DNA from 3 places in the Priestia sp. YIM B13489 genome. Region 1 is predicted to be linked to each of the others. Evidence: riboswitches for the same ligand, from Rfam matches in the RefSeq annotation. Region 1 holds a riboswitch; each other region holds the start of a gene.
What was found. Region 1 has a riboswitch for thiamine pyrophosphate ahead of ACFX4W_RS28740 (acetylornithine deacetylase). Riboswitches for the same ligand answer to the same signal wherever they lie in the genome.

Region 1 (5,809 bases):
TCATGATGATCACTCCTTATGCGTATGCAGCCACGTATAAATGAACTGCACCATCACTTTTGTATATTGAATAAGCTGATTCATATCTAATTGTTCATTCACAGCATGTGCATTTGCTAAATTTCCCGGACCGTAAATAGCTGCCGGAATTCCCGCATCAGCTAGCCAACCGCCATCTGTTACGCTAGTTGACACATCGATTGGGGGCTTTTTCCCTTCAATTTGTTCATGAGTATTTGCAAGCAGCTGTACTCCAGCATGATTTTCATCAATTTCTAATGACGGGAAGATTTCTCCTCTGTCTTCAATCATTGATGTGCCTCCCCATTCAAAGGTTGGCAGGTTATCTTTTAACCATGGATCTGCTTTTGCAATAGCTAAAATGTATTCTTCCACTTCTTTTGATACTTGGTCGTATGATTCATTGGGATAATAGTGAACGGTGATCCACAGCCTGCATTCATCTGCAATAAACGCAGCATGCCTTCCCCCTTCGATTACTGCTGGATTAATCGTATTTGTTCCCGGCAAAAATCCTGGATAGCTTTTTGTAACAGCCCAGTGGCGCTCCAATTCTTGCAGCCCTCCGATCACTTTTGCCATCTTCTCAATAGCACTCGCAGCTAACAGACCTCCTCCAGCATGAATCATACTTCGGCGTGTACCGTCATGATAGGTTTTACTGCTTTTTATCGTAATCCATCCCGTGATCACTCCGCCTTGACCTTGAATATGTAAATCACTCGTATCAGCAACAAGCGCAAAGTCAGCTGTATATCCTTTCTGACAGCATTGCAGCGTACCTGCCTCTCCCACTTCTTCTCCTACAACGGATTCAAAAATCAAGTCTCCCGGCAGTTCGATTCCTGCTTCTGTTAAAAGCTGGACTGCAAATAATGCTCCTGCCAAGCCGCCTTTCATATCAGCAACTCCGCGTCCGATTATCATGTTGTCTTTTACCACAGCTTCAAACGGATTTGTCTCCCACTTTTCATTTTCTTGTACCTCAGCTACATCCATATGCCCGTTAATAATTAAGCTTTGATAGTCAGCTGATTTTTTCCCTTTTAGCGTGCCCACTACAATAGGATCGTTGCAATATAAATCCCACATATCGATGGAAAAACCGCAGCTTTTAAGGAAATCTGCTACGTAACGCTGCGCTTCATGAGAATTTCGTGCAGGAGGCGCCGGCGTTTTATATGAAACAAGCGTTTTTACTAACTGGATTAGCTCCCCTTTGCGCTCCTCTACCTGTTTGACAATCAAATCAATTGTTTCTTCCATGTATGACACCTTCCTTTACGCATAAAAAAACACTTCTTTCGCAGGAAAGAAGTGTTTTTGTTTATATACAAAAAATTATTATAACGAGTTCGTAAGGAAATACCATACAAAACATCCATTACAATACCTCTTTCCTACGCTAGTATTACCTAGTTCAGGTTATAAGGGTTAAGACTTCTCGTCTCTCTCAGCTTAGAAAGCACCCCTAGTGGCGTTGTATCTCTATAAAATTAAACGATTATCATATGTTTACCTGTAATAGTTTTATCATAGTAAAGCGTTTTATTCAATAGAAAGGTTCATGATTCAGCAATGAAAATAGTTTCCTTTTTAGTAAAATAAAAAGCACACACCTTTTTTAAGCAGTGTGTGCTCTTTACTTTTATAAGCTTACTAGTTAGCGGCTTTTTTAAAAATACGCGGTTTTTCCATTTAGACAGTGACAAGCTCAAGTTTTTGCCCCGGTCTCACTAACGAAAGCAGCTCATGATCTTCTTCTATTACATACCCAATCACATTCACATTAGCATTTGCAGGCAAATTCGTTTTAGCTATTTGAACCTCTCCTCTGTAACGTCCGTAGCCATCATTGTCCATTGTAATTGCTCCCATTCTGCGCTCTACTGTATGAAATGGCGGCACTGGTTTTACAGATCGAGTATCAACTAAACGCAGAACGTCTTTTGATACATCCGGACGCACGCTGTACGTTCCCTCTATATGAGGTGAACGAATGCGCAGCGGAATAATACGGCTTTCTTGATATTGAACCAAACGCTTTAATAAACTTGAACCGGCGCATGGATCTCCAATATAAACCTCTGCTACTCCGCATCCGTATAAATCTACTGCAGAGGTAAAAGGACATCTATTACGGTCTGTTTCTCTAGTAGGAAGACCTTGATAAATAGGGCCTCTTTTTTCGTCTTCTCCAGGAATATAAGCGCAGACTGGAATCCGAAGTTCATTAAATAAATCTGTCTGCTGTTGAAAAAACGTTTCTTCAAGCCCTGTTTCAGGCCGCGGATAAAAATTATGCCATGCAAGCAGCTGATGATGATGAAGACCTGCAGATAAGAGTGCTTCAATTTCTTGTTTGGATAACGTACTTGCATTAACAGCAATATAAAATTCATTCGCAAGCGAAAGAGTTTCTTCTGCGCTAAAGCCATCGTCTAGTCTAATACCAGATACGCCAAGTGAAGATAGCGACATAAGGCTTTCAATACCTAAATGAACTGGCGTATGCTTAGATACGTCTGCATACACGCTTATTCCACAATCTCTAGCCACATGAAGCAAGTCTTTTGCCCGTTCAGCCAAATCTCCTTTTTCTTCTGGAATGTGAAGCGAAGTGAATGCACGTGTGACGCCGCACTCACTCGCTTCTATTAATTTTTCGGGGGCATCACTATCATTTAAATAAAACGAAATACCGATCATTCAAACTCCCTCGCCATTTCATCGTTAAATCCAAAGAAATAGGTACAAACAAAGCCTGCTGCATAAGCAACAACTAATCCAAGTAAATAAAGAAGAATTTGATGCGCATGAACTAAAAACGTAAGCGGTAAACCTGATACCCCCACCGCTACAGTTGCAATATGAAAGTGCGCCTGAAATGCTCCGCCGATTCCAGCTCCGAGACAAGCGGTTAAGAATGGACGCCCTAAAGGAAGTGTGACTCCAAAAATAAGCGGCTCTCCGATTCCAAGCAGCCCTGAAGGAAGAGCGCCTCCAATTGCTCGCTTTAAACGTTTTTTCTTCGTTTTGATATAAATAGCAAAAGCGGCACCTACCTGACCGGCTCCGCCCATTGCTAGTATAGGAAGAAGCGGATCATCTCCAATTGAATTGATAAGCTCTAAATGAACAGGAGTAAGACCTTGATGCAGTCCTGTAATGACAAGCGGCAAGAACGTTGCTCCTAAAACAAAGCCTGCTACAACTCCTCCAACCTCTAAAACTCCTAAAAGGCCTTTTGTGATTCCATCTGAAATCAAACCTCCGATTGGCATGAACACTACATACGTAATAATGCCTGTAATTAACACCGTAACGGTCGGTGTAATAATAATATCCAGTGACTGAGGGACAAATTTACGCACTCGTTTTTCCACTACGGCCATAAAGATTGCTGCAAGCAATACGCCTATTAAGCCGCCCCGTCCCGGCAAAAGTGCTTCACCAAAAAGTTTAATATCAGCTACGGCAGGATTAATGACTAAAATACCGGCTAAGCCTCCTAGAGCCGGCGAACCACCAAATTCTTTTGCCGCATTAATACCTACTAAAATACCAAGATAAGCAAATAAACCGCTTCCGATAACGGTTAAAAGAATAGCAATCTGTGAATCTGCCGGAAGCCACTTCGCTTGAACAGCTGCTTTTGTCACTCCGGTGATAAGTCCAGATGCTACAAGAGCAGGTATTAACGGAATAAAAATACTCGCAATTCGGCGAAGCAAGAGCTTAAACGGAGTTGCATTTTTTTCTTTCAGCTCTGATTTCCGCTGAGCCGCACGATTTTCTAAATTAATACCGCCAGATTCATCAATTAACTTTCCAAATTCCTCTGTTACTTTGTTTACTTTTCCAGGACCAATAATGATTTGCAGCGTTTCTTCTTCAACTAATCCAAGTACGCCTTCAAGCTTTCGTATATCTGCCTTTTTTACAATTGAATCATCTTTTACAGTCACGCGCAGCCGAGTCATACAATGCGTATACGCTTCAATATTTGATGCTCCCCCAAGCATCTCCAAAATAACCTTTGCTAATTGATGATTATCTACAGACATGTTAATCCCCCTTTGTATTTTCCTCTTAGATGGACACGGTACTGAGGAAACAGACCACAAAATCCCCTTTTGTAATCGTTTTCTTTTTTTATTTCTTAGTTTTCAAAAACTGAATGGCATCCCTTGTTTTATCAATATACTCAATCGTCTGGTCATACTGCTGCGCTGCAATACTTAAAAATAACACATCAATCACATAAAGCTGGGCTAAACGAGACGATGTAGCTGCGCTTCGAAACGGCGCTTCTTGAGAATAAGACGTATACAAACAAATATCAGCTAAAGACGAAACGGTAGACTGTCCGTACTTGGTTAAGCTAATCGTCTTTACTCCGCGATTTTTAGCTAAAGATAAGACATTGCTTACTTCAGGAGTCTCCCCTGAAAAAGAGATGCCCACAACTACATCGTCTTTACTTGCATTTGCGATAAGTGTAGCTGCTAGATGGCTATCTGCAAAAGCAGTCGCATTTTTATTAATTCGAAGAAATTTTTGCTGCGCATCCATAGCAATAATATGTGAAGCACCGATTCCAAAAAAATGAATGTTTTTAGCTTCAATCAGCGCCAAAACAGCCCGCTCTGCTTCTTTGTAATTCACAAGCTCGGCCGTATCACTTAGACTTTGAATGCTGTTGCTTGCCGTTTTTTTGACAATAGATTGAATCGTTTCATTTGTTTCAATATCGCGGTATCCTTGCTCCGTATCTCTAGCTAAATCACCGGCTACTCTTACCTTTAATTCTTGAAACCCGCTAACCCCGATAGATTTACACAAACGAATAACAGCAGCACTGCTCGCATTCGCTAGTCTACCTAGTTCCCCAGCCGTACTGTTTACCACAGTATGCGGGTTGTTTAAAATATATTCAGCAATTTTCCTCTCCGAATCAGGAAGCTTAGCCACCGTGTTTTTAATCATTGTTAATCCGCCTGTTGACATCGTTTCTCTCCTTTATACGTAATGTTCAATCGCTTTTCTCACATAACCGTCCGCATTATTAAGTAACATCTTCGCGGTGTCATAATTTTCATTTGTTTTGATCATAACCACTGCTGTTTTTACCTCATTATTTGCTTCTTCAAGCGTTCGACTTGCTTGCTCATAAGAAACACCCATAATTTTACAAATAATACCTATTGCTCGTTCTTTAAGCTTTTCATTACTCACATGAACATCTATCATTAAGTTTTCATACGCTTTTCCTACTTTGATCATAGCCGCTGTAGAAATCATGTTGAGAATCATTTTATGAGCGCTTGCTGCTTTTAACCTTGTGGAACCTGTTAGCACTTCCGGACCTACTACCACCTCAATACTATGGTCCGCTTCTTTTCCAATAAGAGAATTACCATTGCAAGACAGCGCCACCGTTTTAGCTTTTACAGATTTTGCATATCTTAATGCACCAATCACATAAGGAGTGCGTCCGCTTGCAGCAATTCCAATGACTGTGTCTCGTTCATTCAAATGAATTTTTTGTAAATCTGCTGCTCCCAATTCTTCGTTATCTTCAGCACCTTCAACTGCTTTAACAAATGCTTTTTCTCCTCCAGCCATCAATCCCTGTACCTGATTGGGATTGGTACTGAAAGTAGGCGGGCATTCAACAGCATCCAATACTCCCAGCCTCCCGCTTGTTCCTGCTCCGACATAAATAAGCCGGCCTTCCTTTTGAAACGATTCACTTACAAATTCAACTGCCACCTCTACGTCTGGA
Region 2 (5,809 bases), 1.8 Mb from region 1:
ATGGATTATTTGTTGTATGTTGTATTCACCATATCTTCACTTGTTTTCCTGCTAGGTGACAAAGGTTGTCAAAACTAGACGACATTAGCCTTCTATGTAAAGAAAACGCATATTTTGTAAAAAAATGTACAGAAATGCGTAAATGGAAAAAATGGAAAACACAAAAGAAAAGAAGAGTATAGAAAACAGTTGACGGGAAAAAATGAGTCCTATAAGATAAGTTTAAATGTTTAAGTTCTTGAACATATAAACATAAGGAGTGAACACTATGTCACAGCATTATGCGCTCATCACCGGTGCGTCGGGAGGAATAGGTAAAGAATTAGCTTATCAATTCGCAAAGGATGGGCATCCTGTAATTTTAGTTGCCAGAAGCGCTGATAAACTAGCCGCTATTGGAGAGAATTTAAAATCTACTTATAATATTGAAGTCATAACGGTTGTTAAGGATTTATCAAGAGAAGAAGAGATACAGTCATTATATGAAGAACTTAAAAATAAAAAAATGCACGTTGACTATTTAGTGAACAATGCTGGTTTTGGACTATACGGCAAATTTATTGAAACAGCTTTAGATGAAGAGTTAAACATGATTGATTTAAATATTCGAGCATTAACTCATTTAACAAAATTATTTTTACCGGATATGGTCAAAAGAAATCGCGGGAAAATTTTAAACATTGCATCTGTTGCTGCATTTATGCCAGGTCCACTTATGACGGTATATTACGCAACGAAAGCGTACGTATTATCTTTCACAGAGGCCCTTGAAAATGAATTAAAAGGTACCAATGTAACGGTAAGTGCTCTATGCCCGGGTCCAACTAAAACGGGTTTTAGCGACCGAGCCCAGCTAAGTAACTCCAAGCTTTTTCAAAGCGGTGCAATGGATGTAGAAACAGTAACGAAAGTTGGCTATAAAAAATTTATGAAAGGGCAGACGGTTATCGTACCAGGAGTACAGTTTCGTCTCGCTACGTTCATCCCGCGCTTCGTGCCAAGAAAGTGGCTTACATCCGTTGTCCGCAGAACACAAGAAATTAAATAAAGGAGAATCTATATGAGTCAAAAAGCAGTCGAGTTATTTCGTGCCAGCATTCCTATTTTTCAGGCGCTAAGTGATTCAGCAAGACAAGATATTATTTTGCTGCTCGCGGAAAAAGAGCCTTTAACCGTAAATGAAATTGCAAATGAGTCTACGCTATCACGACCGGCAATTTCTCATCATTTAAAAATTCTACGCGATCAAAAGCTTGTGCAAATTGAGCAAAAAGGAACGCAGAGATATTATTCATTAGCTTTAAATGAGGCAGTCGAGCTATTAAAAAACTTGCTTGCTACAGTTGAAAGCGAATGTTTATAGGGAGATGAAAGAGATGAACCACGAGCGATTTTATATCACAGATGAAACGGTCATTGAACATATTGTTTCTACACAAAAGCAGTATTTCTATGCGCAAAAGACAAAGAGTATCAGCAGCCGTATTCAAGCGCTGAATAAGCTAAGAGACGCAGTCAAACAAAACGAGCAGAGAATTATGGATGCTTTAAAACAAGATTTAAATAAATCTGAAGTAGAGGCGTACACGTCGGAAATTGGGATTTTACTAGAGGAGATTCGGTTTACGCTTAAGCATTTAGCAAAATGGATGAAGCCTAAAAAAGTAAAAACCGCTTTAACACATGTGGGCTCTAAAGGGAAAATTGTTCCTGAACCGTATGGAGTCGCGTTAATTATTGCTCCGTGGAACTATCCGTTTCAATTAGCATTGTCTCCTTTAGTAGGAGCGATTGCCGCTGGAAACACGGCGATTATAAAACCTTCTGAATTAACGCCTAGCGTATCTCGCGTTATACAAGAATTACTGGCTGAAGCTTTTGACCCAGCATTTGTGACGGTGATTGAAGGCGCTGTAGACACGACGAGCCTCCTTTTAAAACAGCCGCTTGATTATATTTTCTTTACGGGAAGTGTAAATGTAGGGAAAATTATTATGCAAGAAGCAGGGAAGCAGCTTATTCCAGTCACGCTTGAGCTAGGCGGAAAAAGTCCGTGCATTGTACATGAAGACGCAAACCTAGATCTTGCAGCGAAGCGAATTATGTTTGGTAAAGGGATGAATGCAGGCCAAACGTGCGTTGCTCCTGATTATTTGCTCGTGCATCAAAAAGTGAAAGCGCAGCTTGTAGAGAAACTTCGCGAAGCAATTTCTCAATTTTACGGTAGTAATCCACTTGAAAGCGACCGCTACGGCCGTATTGTCAGTGAGCGTCATTTTACTCGGCTAGTTGAGTTTTTAAAAGACGGAAATGCTATAGTTGGAGGCGGGTACAATAAAAACACGCTAACAATAGAACCTACGGTGTTAAGTGAAGTAAGCTGGACATCAGATGTTATGCAAGAAGAAATCTTTGGGCCTATTCTTCCTATGCTTGAATATGAAACACTAGACGAAGTCATTCATAAAGTTCAAGAAAAAGCTAAGCCGTTAGCTCTTTACTTATTTACAGAAAGTGAAGATGTGCAAAACGTGATAACGGAGCGCCTTTCATTTGGAGGAGGCTGTATAAACGATACGCTTATGCATATCGCTACGCCATATTTGCCGTTTGGCGGAGTGGGAGAAAGCGGCACGGGTCAATATCATGGAAAAGACAGCTTTCAGACATTCACTCATTTTAAAAGCATGCTGTCTCAAACAACCAAGTTTGATTTGTCATTCCGCTATCCTTCGGAAAAACAAAGCTTGAAAATGATCAAAAAACTATTGAAATAAAAGAGCCTCCTGATAGGAGGCTTTTTCGTTATTTTGAAAGTGAAAGCTGAGAAAGCGGCCATTTTTCTTGGGTATATGCCATTTCCCAAAATAAATACTCCAGTTCACAGCTTTTGATGAAGTGATCTTTCATACGGTTACGTTCTTCTTCAGTAGCTTGTTCGGCGAGTTCATCAAGCTTGTTACAAAACCATTGTGTTGTGCCATTCATTTCTTCATTATTATAAAACTGAATCCATTCATAAAAAGGATGAGAAGGAGATGGATTTACTTGTTCTGTAATGCGCTGGCCAATTTCAACGTACGTCCATGGACATGGAAGAAGCACTGCAATGATTTCTGCTAAGCTGCCTGTATGCGCAACACTTGTCATATGGTTAATGTAGTGGCTGGCCGTCGGTGAAAGCGTCTCAGTGTGAAGGTCTTCATAACGTACGCCTGCTACTTCACAAAAATTATTGTGAGGGTGTACTTCACTATGTAATACCGTAGAAATGCCGGCATTAAAGGCTTCCATTTCGGTACGCGTGCGGCATTTTGTTAAAGCAGCGCCGTAAATGCGAACAAATGCTGTTAAGTATTCGTAATCTTGAGAAACGTAGTGAATAAGCGCTTCTTTTGGCACGTTTCCTTCAGCAATTCCTTTAATAAAAGGATGGTTAAAAATGGCTTCGTAAATATAGTTTGCTTCTTGTCTTAATTGAGATGAAAATGACATCAAAATCCTCCTTTAATATGAGGAAGTCACAAACAAGCACATAAAGGAAATAAAAAACACTCCGTTTATAAACGGAGTGGCAAAGGACAGTAAAAAACTGAACATTGCCACTTTCCTACGCTGGTATGAGCCAGATCAGGTTCAAAGGGATCAAGAAAACTTGTCTCAGCCGGTGGCACCCCTAGTGGACTTCCTATTAATCTAAGTTTAACTTACCATATATTCTGAAAAATAGAAAGCGTTATGGGAAATTGTGTGCTAACCGCTTTTCTTTCTTAAAGAGGAAATTTCTTAAAGCTATTTTTAATCATTTTTGTTTAAAAATGCATATTTTTAGGGAAGAAGAGGTATTAATGAAGGGAAGAGCCGTTTTCGTCTCCGAAACACTCCCATATAAATAGAAGAAAGGAGAGAACAAAATGGCGAAATTTCGTTTGTATGCTGTATTAAATACAGTAGGCTTGGCTATTACACTGCTTGTGAATTATTTAGCAAATGCCATTCCAATAGGAGGCAAAACAACGGGAGAAGCTTCTGCGCAAGTTCCTACGTTGTTTACACCAGCGGGTTATGCTTTTGCTATCTGGGGCGTTATTTATTTATTATTAACCATTTGGGTTATACGCCAATTTTTTGCAAGAGAAGATCAAAAGGAAATATATGCACGTATCGGCATTTGGTTTTTTCTAAACTGTTTGTTAAATAGTGCGTGGATCTTTATTTTCCAAAACGATTACTATAAGTTATCTCTTTTAGTTATGCTCTTTATTCTAGGCACATTAATGATTGTGTATTCCATTATTCAGCATTCTCGAATGACGACATGGTTTATGCGTCTGCCGATTTCGCTTTATCTTGGATGGATTTCTGTTGCGACTATTGTCAATGTGTTTGTCGTATTTCAAGCAAATGGAATACAGCACTTGCTTGGCTTAAACGAGTTAGCATGGACGATTATTATGCTGCTGGTAGGAGCTGTGCTGGGCATCATGTTTACATTAAAAAACCGAGACGCTGTTTATCCGCTTGTTTTTATTTGGGCTTATATTGCCATTGCAGTGAAGCAAAGTGGAAATCAGCCAATTGTCATTACTGTCATCATTTCAGTTGTTTTATTAGCAATTGCCATTATTGTGGGATTGATTAAACGCTATAGACGTTTTTAAAAAGAAGCTCTAGCTTTTGTAAGCTAGAGCTTTTTATGATGCTCTTTTGATTGTAAAAAAGCAGCTGTAAAAGCAATTAAGCTAATTAAAATACCAAAAGGAACAACAATTGGTACGAATGATAAAATAAATGTCATAAGTGTAACCTCCATGTTGCATCGGTGCATAATGAAAAATTCAACTTTTTTAAATTGAAGTTCCGCTATTATAGTATGCTAGGCTTTATGTTTGGAGCCTATATGTTTAGAAATAAACGAAAAAGGCAACATACGTTACATACAGGTTATATTAGGAGGAGTTAAAATGGAAACATATTTAGTCGCTTACACGGATAAAGATGATATGGAATATAAACAAGTGACGTGCGAGAGTTATGAAGATGCAGAGCGTACGGTCCTTCGTTTAGAGAGAGAAGGGCATATGCATATTGAAGAAATTTCAAATCAAGAAGCCTACCGTGGAGATGAATCCTCGTACAGAGAATAAATTTTGAATAGAAACACCAACCTTAAAATGAAGAAGCAGCTGCTTCTTCATTTTTTCTATTCTATATAGATATCGTTTTATAGAAAAAAGTAAAACGGGAATGATTTTCTTCTGCATTTATGGTACAGTACTAATCAGGTGAGTTTTGAGTTTAGAAGAGGAGAGAGTAACATTATATGAGTAAAGGAAATCAGTGGTCTTCACGCCTCGGTTTTATTTTAGCATCTGCTGGGGCAGCAATTGGTCTAGGAGCGATATGGAAGTTTCCATACGTAACGGGAACCAGTGGCGGTGGAGCGTTTTTTGCGTTGTTTATTTTATTTACGATTTTTATTGGATTGCCGCTTCTGTTGGCAGAATTTATCATTGGAAGACATACGGGGAAAGAAGCGATTAGTGCTTATAAGGCAATTGCTCCAAAATCCGCTTGGGTATGGATTGGCAGGCTGGGAGTACTAAGCTGTGTCGTTTTGCTTTCCTTTTACAGCGTCGTTGGCGGCTGGGTGATTTTATATACGATTATGAGCGTAACCGGTATGCTAAGCGGAAAAGAGTACGGTCCGTTGTTCAATGCCGTCATTAGCCAACCTTATGTAGTATTAGGTGCACAGGCGCTGTTTTTATTAATTACAGTGTTTGTTATTTCAAAAGGCGTACAAAAA
Region 3 (5,809 bases), 2.8 Mb from region 1:
GGCTTATGAAAAAAAGAAAGGAAATAAGGTGATTTCTACTATTGCGATCCGCTCGTACACTTCTAAAGAAGGGATTTTAGTGAATAAAACCTACCATGTGGCAGGAGAATCACCTCGGGATGATCGAACAAAAATTAACCAGCAGGTTTCTGGAATTGTAATGTCTGCTAAAAAGAGAATAATTTTATTTGAAGATCGATTAGCTAAAGAAGGTATACTAGAATTATCAGACGTTTTATATCGTACACCAGAAAGTCCTTTGACGGCTAAGTATGTCATTGTCGAAGGAAAGCCGAGTACTATCGTTGAATTACAGCAAGTAGGAGAAGAGCTAATTGGAGAATATTTAGACGGAGTTGTTCATACGGCTGAAGCGAATTCTTTAGTACCAATTGAAACTCTTCAGTCACTTTGTACCGTGTTGTTTGATGAAGGAAAAGGGCTAGCTCTTCCTTATATGAAATTAAATACTGAAAATAAGACCGTTGATGTAATCGGTACAGCTTTGTTTAATAAAGATAAATTTTCAGGCATTACATTAAATCCTGAGGAATCCAAGGTGCTTCTTTTATTAGGAAATCAAAAAGATAAATATATGATTATGAGTGACAAAATTACCATACATGACCAAAAGTATGTAGTATCGTATGATGTGTCAGACGCTAAAGCAAAGATGAACGTTAAGCCGGATGCGATTCACGGGGTAAAAGTGACCATACCACTACATGTAAAAGTAAGCATTAATGAATTCACTAAAAACGAAATGTCATCCCCTGCATTAATAAAAAATGTACAGGAAGAAATTGAAAAAGTTCTACAAAAGAAAGCAGAAAAAGTAGTTGTAAAGTTGCAAAAAGCTAACTGCGATTTTCTTGAAATAGGAAGAGAAGTAGCCGCTTATCATCCGAGTATATGGGAAAGGCTTAAATGGAGACAGGATTATAAAAACATCTCGATTAATCCGAAAGTACAAGTGGAAATTATCCATCGTGGAATTATTAATTAACAAAAGTCATGCGAAAAGCATGGCTTTTTTAAGTGAAAAAATTTTAGTTTACAAAATAATAAAAAGGGAATTGTATTTATTTATTGATGTGATAGGATAAAAAAGCATGTAAATGCATTCACTACGAATGAAAGAAGTGGACGGGTACATATAGATAATAATAAACGGTTTTGGGAGTCAAAGAAGGTGATGTTGAAGTGAATGTAAGCATCAGGTCAATCGTTAAAAAAGTCATGTTCATTCTATTTATTGCATATACAGCAGTGGTCATTTATGCTACTCTCATACGGGAAAACGAACATGTTTACGGAAAAGCAATGAACTTGGATTTATTTAGCACGATCCGTCTGATGTGGGACAGCGGGAATATAATGCTCACTCTGACAAATATACTGGGGAATATCGTGATGTTTGCGCCGCTTGGAATGTTTATTCCTTTGTTTATGAAGTGGTTTGACGGTTTTATTCAAGTGTTTACGACGGGTTTCTTAATCAGTTTTCTAATTGAAATTTTACAGTACAAGCTAACGGAACGAGTATTTGATATTGATGATATCTTTTTGAATACGCTAGGTACATTTATAGGCTGGGTTATTATTAAAATACTATATTGGGCCAAGAACGTGCTGAAAGCACGTTTCAAAAAAAGATAAAGAGATGGAGACATAACTGAATCAATAGCTAGAAAGCAGCTACAGATATGAAGTCTACGTTTACCATCACAATGAAAAGATCCGAACGATGAATCGTTCGGATCTTTCTTCAACTAAAATACTTTTGTCCTAGCCACTGCCTCTTGTTGATAGAAACACTTAATGCAGCGTCTTACGGAAGAATGTGAGGATTCAACGATAATGTGCTGACAATTTTGCTGAACAAATAATAACTTTCTTTCAAGCTGCTTAATTTGTTCTTTAAGCTGTTCTACTTCATTATTGATAGATATTTGAACCACTGTTAACAAACTCTTTAGCTTTTTCTTTCATTCCTTCTTTTCTTACTTCGTTTACATCTTTTTCATTTTCTTGAGCCATGTTACGAATATCTTGAGAAATACGCATCGAACAGAATTTAGGTCCACACATTGAACAGAAATGGGCTGTTTTAGCACCTTCAGCGGGAAGTGTTTCATCGTGATATTCTTTTGCGCGCTCTGGATCTAGTGACAGGTTAAATTGATCATTCCATCTAAATTCAAATCTTGCTTTAGACAGCGCGTTATCGCGTTTTTGTGCTCCTGGATGGCCTTTTGCTAGGTCAGCGGCATGCGCAGCAATTTTATAGGTGATAACGCCTTCTCGAACGTCTTCTTTATTTGGCAGACCTAAATGTTCTTTTGGGGTTACGTAGCAAAGCATAGCTGTCCCAAACCAGCCAATCATTGCAGCCCCGATACCTGATGTAATATGGTCATAGCCTGGAGCGATGTCGGTTGTAAGCGGTCCAAGAGTATAGAAGGGAGCTTCTTGGCATATTTCCATTTGTTTATCTACGTTTTCTTTGATGAGGTGCATAGGGACATGTCCAGGGCCTTCAATCATAACTTGAACATCGTGTTTCCAAGCAATTTTAGTTAATTCACCAAGCGTTTCTAATTCACCGAACTGTGCCTCATCATTAGCATCTGCAATGGAACCAGGACGCAGCCCATCGCCAAGCGAAATAGAAATATCGTATGCTTTACAGATTTCACAGATTTCTTCAAAGCGAGTATATAAAAAGTTCTCTTCATGATGAGCTAAACACCACTGCGCCAAGATGGATCCTCCGCGTGAAACAATACCTGTCGTACGTTTCGCTGTCAGAGGAATATAGCGTAAAAGAACACCTGCGTGAATAGTAAAGTAATCAACACCTTGCTCCGCTTGTTCAATTAATGTATCGCGATATGCTTCCCACGTTAGATCTTCTGCAACACCTTTTACTTTTTCAAGCGCTTGGTAAATAGGAACAGTCCCTACAGGAACAGGCGAGTTGCGGATAATCCATTCGCGCGTTGTGTGGATATCCTTTCCTGTTGATAAATCCATAATTGTATCGGCTCCCCAACGCGTTGCCCATGTCATTTTTTCTACTTCATCTTCAATAGCTGAACGAATAGCTGAATTTCCGATATTAGCATTGATTTTTACGTGGAATTTGCGGCCGATAATCATCGGTTCGCTCTCAGGGTGATTGATATTATTAGGGATAATGGCACGTCCTCTTGCTACTTCTTCACGCACGACTTCAGGATCCATCTGTTCACGAATAGCGATAAATTCCATTTCGGGCGTGATGATTCCTTTTTTCGCATAGTGCATTTGCGTTACATTTTGATTTTTTTTCGCGCGCAAAGGTAAACGATTAGTGATAAAGCGCTCGTACTGATCTCTTGGATCACCATCATAATAACCGTTATCCTGTGGCTGAACCGTACGGCCTTGATATGTTTCTACATCGTTTCGTTCTGCAATCCACTTTTCGCGCAGAGCCGGTAATCCTTTTTGTAAATTAATTTCATAACAGGGATCTGTATAAACACCACTCGTGTCGTATACACGTACGGGATTATTTTCTTCTTCCCCAAAAGATCCTGTAGTAGGAGACTGATGGATTTCACGCATAGGCACTTTAAGATCTTCTCTGGATCCTTGGACATATACTTTGTGACTGTTTGGAAAAGGCTTTTTCATAGAAACTGATACATTTTGTTTTGACATTACATATTCCTCCGGTTTCGCATAAAGTGTAGCTATACCGAACCATAAAAAAATCGGGTTCTGTGATAGACAGAACCCGATGGAATAGGCGAAAAAAGAATAAACATATACTATTCTTTTCAAGACTACTTCCCTCCGCTGGTATAACCCAAATCAGGTTCAAAGGGTTAAAGAGTTTTATAGCACTCTTCTCTCAGTCTGAGCTATCAGACACCCCTAGTAGAAATAACATTTAAATTATTCAATTTACGGCTTAAGTTTACCATCATTCGGTAAAAAATCAACCCTTAAATAAAAAAAGCTAGACAATCAACGTTGTCTAGCAGCATCGATTGCAATCACAATAGCTGTAATAATGTGCATAACAAACCCTAAAAATGGAATCCAAGCAACCAGTGAAGTAACAATCCCTAGTATGTTTCCATACGCAGATAACCCTCGTCTATTAGCTAAAATGAGTGTGATAGCATGAAGAATAAATCCAATAAAAAGAGGAGTATAACTAAAGCCCATAACAATCCCCGCGCCAATTAAAGGAATTCCCAGTAAGGCTTCATACCCAGCAGTGACCCATTTCATTGTACGTACATTTCCATTCATAGTAAAAAGCCTCCTAAAAAAGATACTACTATATACGAGAAAAGAGAGAAAAAAGTTTCAAATTACTTAGGGGATATGTCGTATAAGCAAGCACTAGTTGATTAAAATGATAGATGACAGTAAAGGGGATGGAAAAAACATAATGATTTAGTCATTTTTTCACACTAAAGAAAAATAGTCTAGATGATTCATTTTTAGCTAAGGACCCGGAATTTATACCGAACATAGCGACTGCTTTTTAAAACAAATAAAAGCTGATATCTTGTTTTTTGGTTATAGCATGTAAGGTTTTTATTACAAATTATTAAAGATTCTTATCTTTTTGCAAATACACATTGTATTTCATAGTTTTAACAATTATGATAAAAAAGCAAGTGTCAAAATAGGAAAATAGTTGAGCATGGAAAACGAAGCGATAAGCTTATTAATTTGAAAGAAAGGCAAGGTATATAGCTTTATGTGGGAAATTATTGTAGCAATCATTTTAGGGATTGTAGAAGGTTTAACAGAGTTTGCTCCTGTTTCGTCAACTGGGCATATGATTATTGTGGATGACCTGTGGTTAAATTCAAAAGAATTATTTTCATCTCCCGTAGCTAATACATTTAAAATTGTTATTCAGCTAGGGTCGATCTTAGCAGTAGTAGTTATTTTTAAAGATCGTTTCATTAATTTATTAGGATTGGGAAAAAAGCCAGCCGCTCCAATTGGACCGACAAATCGCTTGAATTTAATGCAAGTAATTGTTGGTCTGTTACCCGCAGGAGTGTTAGGACTTTTGTTTGATGATTATATTGATGAACATTTGTTTTCTTTAAATACGGTGCTAATTGGCTTAGTAGTCGGAGCTGTATTAATGATTCTAGCAGATTTGTTTGGACCTAAACGTCCGCGTGTAGAGACGGTGGACCAAATGTCTTATGGACAAGCACTGGGTATAGGACTGTTTCAATGTATTGCTCTTTGGCCAGGTTTTTCTCGTTCAGGCTCAACGATTTCAGGAGGGGTTCTTCTTGGAATGAGCCATAAGGCAGCGGCAGATTTTACATTTATTATGGCAGTGCCAATCATGGCAGGAGCAAGTGGACTTTCATTGGTTAAAAACTGGCAGTATTTCACATCAGATGCACTACCGTTTTTTATTGCTGGTTTTATCAGCGCCTTTATTTTTGCGCTGGTGTCTATTCGCTTTTTCCTGAAATTAATTAATCGTATCAAATTAGTACCATTTGCACTATATCGAATTGTGTTAGCAGCTATTCTATATTTTGTATTTTTATAAAATAAACATGCGTGTTCTTTAGTCCCTTAAACTTCTAATAGAGACTCAAAGAGCAAGAAAAAGCTATTGCAACATTGCAATAGCTTTTTTGTATAAATATATATTATCGCCTTTTGAAAGCGTTTTATAAACATGGGTATTGACAAAACGTGTCGAAAAATAGTAAATTAATATTTGTGCAGTATAAAGTTAAGTAAAAGTAAGACTTCTGTTTAGTTT

Region 2: it holds a riboswitch for thiamine pyrophosphate, as region 1 does, so the genes downstream of both, tenA (thiaminase II) here and ACFX4W_RS28740 (acetylornithine deacetylase) in region 1, are expected to answer to the same signal.
Region 3: it holds a riboswitch for thiamine pyrophosphate, as region 1 does, so the genes downstream of both, thiC (phosphomethylpyrimidine synthase ThiC) here and ACFX4W_RS28740 (acetylornithine deacetylase) in region 1, are expected to answer to the same signal.

Annotation. Positions count from the first base shown of each region.
Region 1 covers NZ_JBHZOQ010000053.1:4,444,892-4,450,700, forward strand. Annotated here, with positions in the region: gene tenA (thiaminase II) at 1-4, opposite strand, end outside; gene ACFX4W_RS28740 (acetylornithine deacetylase) at 10-1,287, opposite strand; TPP riboswitch at 1,402-1,504, opposite strand; gene ACFX4W_RS28745 (MupG family TIM beta-alpha barrel fold protein) at 1,720-2,730, opposite strand; gene ACFX4W_RS28750 (PTS transporter subunit EIIC) at 2,727-4,088, opposite strand; gene ACFX4W_RS28755 (MurR/RpiR family transcriptional regulator) at 4,177-5,031, opposite strand; gene murQ (N-acetylmuramic acid 6-phosphate etherase) at 5,044-5,809, opposite strand, start outside.
Region 2 covers NZ_JBHZOQ010000053.1:2,639,604-2,645,412, forward strand. Annotated here, with positions in the region: gene ACFX4W_RS19245 (SDR family NAD(P)-dependent oxidoreductase) at 269-1,048, shown strand; gene ACFX4W_RS19250 (ArsR/SmtB family transcription factor) at 1,061-1,363, shown strand; gene ACFX4W_RS19255 (aldehyde dehydrogenase) at 1,377-2,777, shown strand; gene tenA (thiaminase II) at 2,806-3,495, opposite strand; TPP riboswitch at 3,591-3,688, opposite strand; gene ACFX4W_RS19265 (TspO/MBR family protein) at 3,915-4,661, shown strand; gene ACFX4W_RS19270 (hypothetical protein) at 4,965-5,147, shown strand; gene ACFX4W_RS19275 (sodium-dependent transporter) at 5,324-5,809, shown strand, end outside.
Region 3 covers NZ_JBHZOQ010000053.1:1,664,523-1,670,331, reverse strand. Annotated here, with positions in the region: gene ACFX4W_RS14405 (Ger(x)C family spore germination protein) at 1-1,006, shown strand, start outside; gene ACFX4W_RS14400 (VanZ family protein) at 1,204-1,659, shown strand; gene thiC (phosphomethylpyrimidine synthase ThiC) at 1,939-3,708, opposite strand; TPP riboswitch at 3,822-3,936, opposite strand; gene ACFX4W_RS14390 (hypothetical protein) at 4,018-4,308, opposite strand; gene ACFX4W_RS14385 (undecaprenyl-diphosphate phosphatase) at 4,766-5,590, shown strand.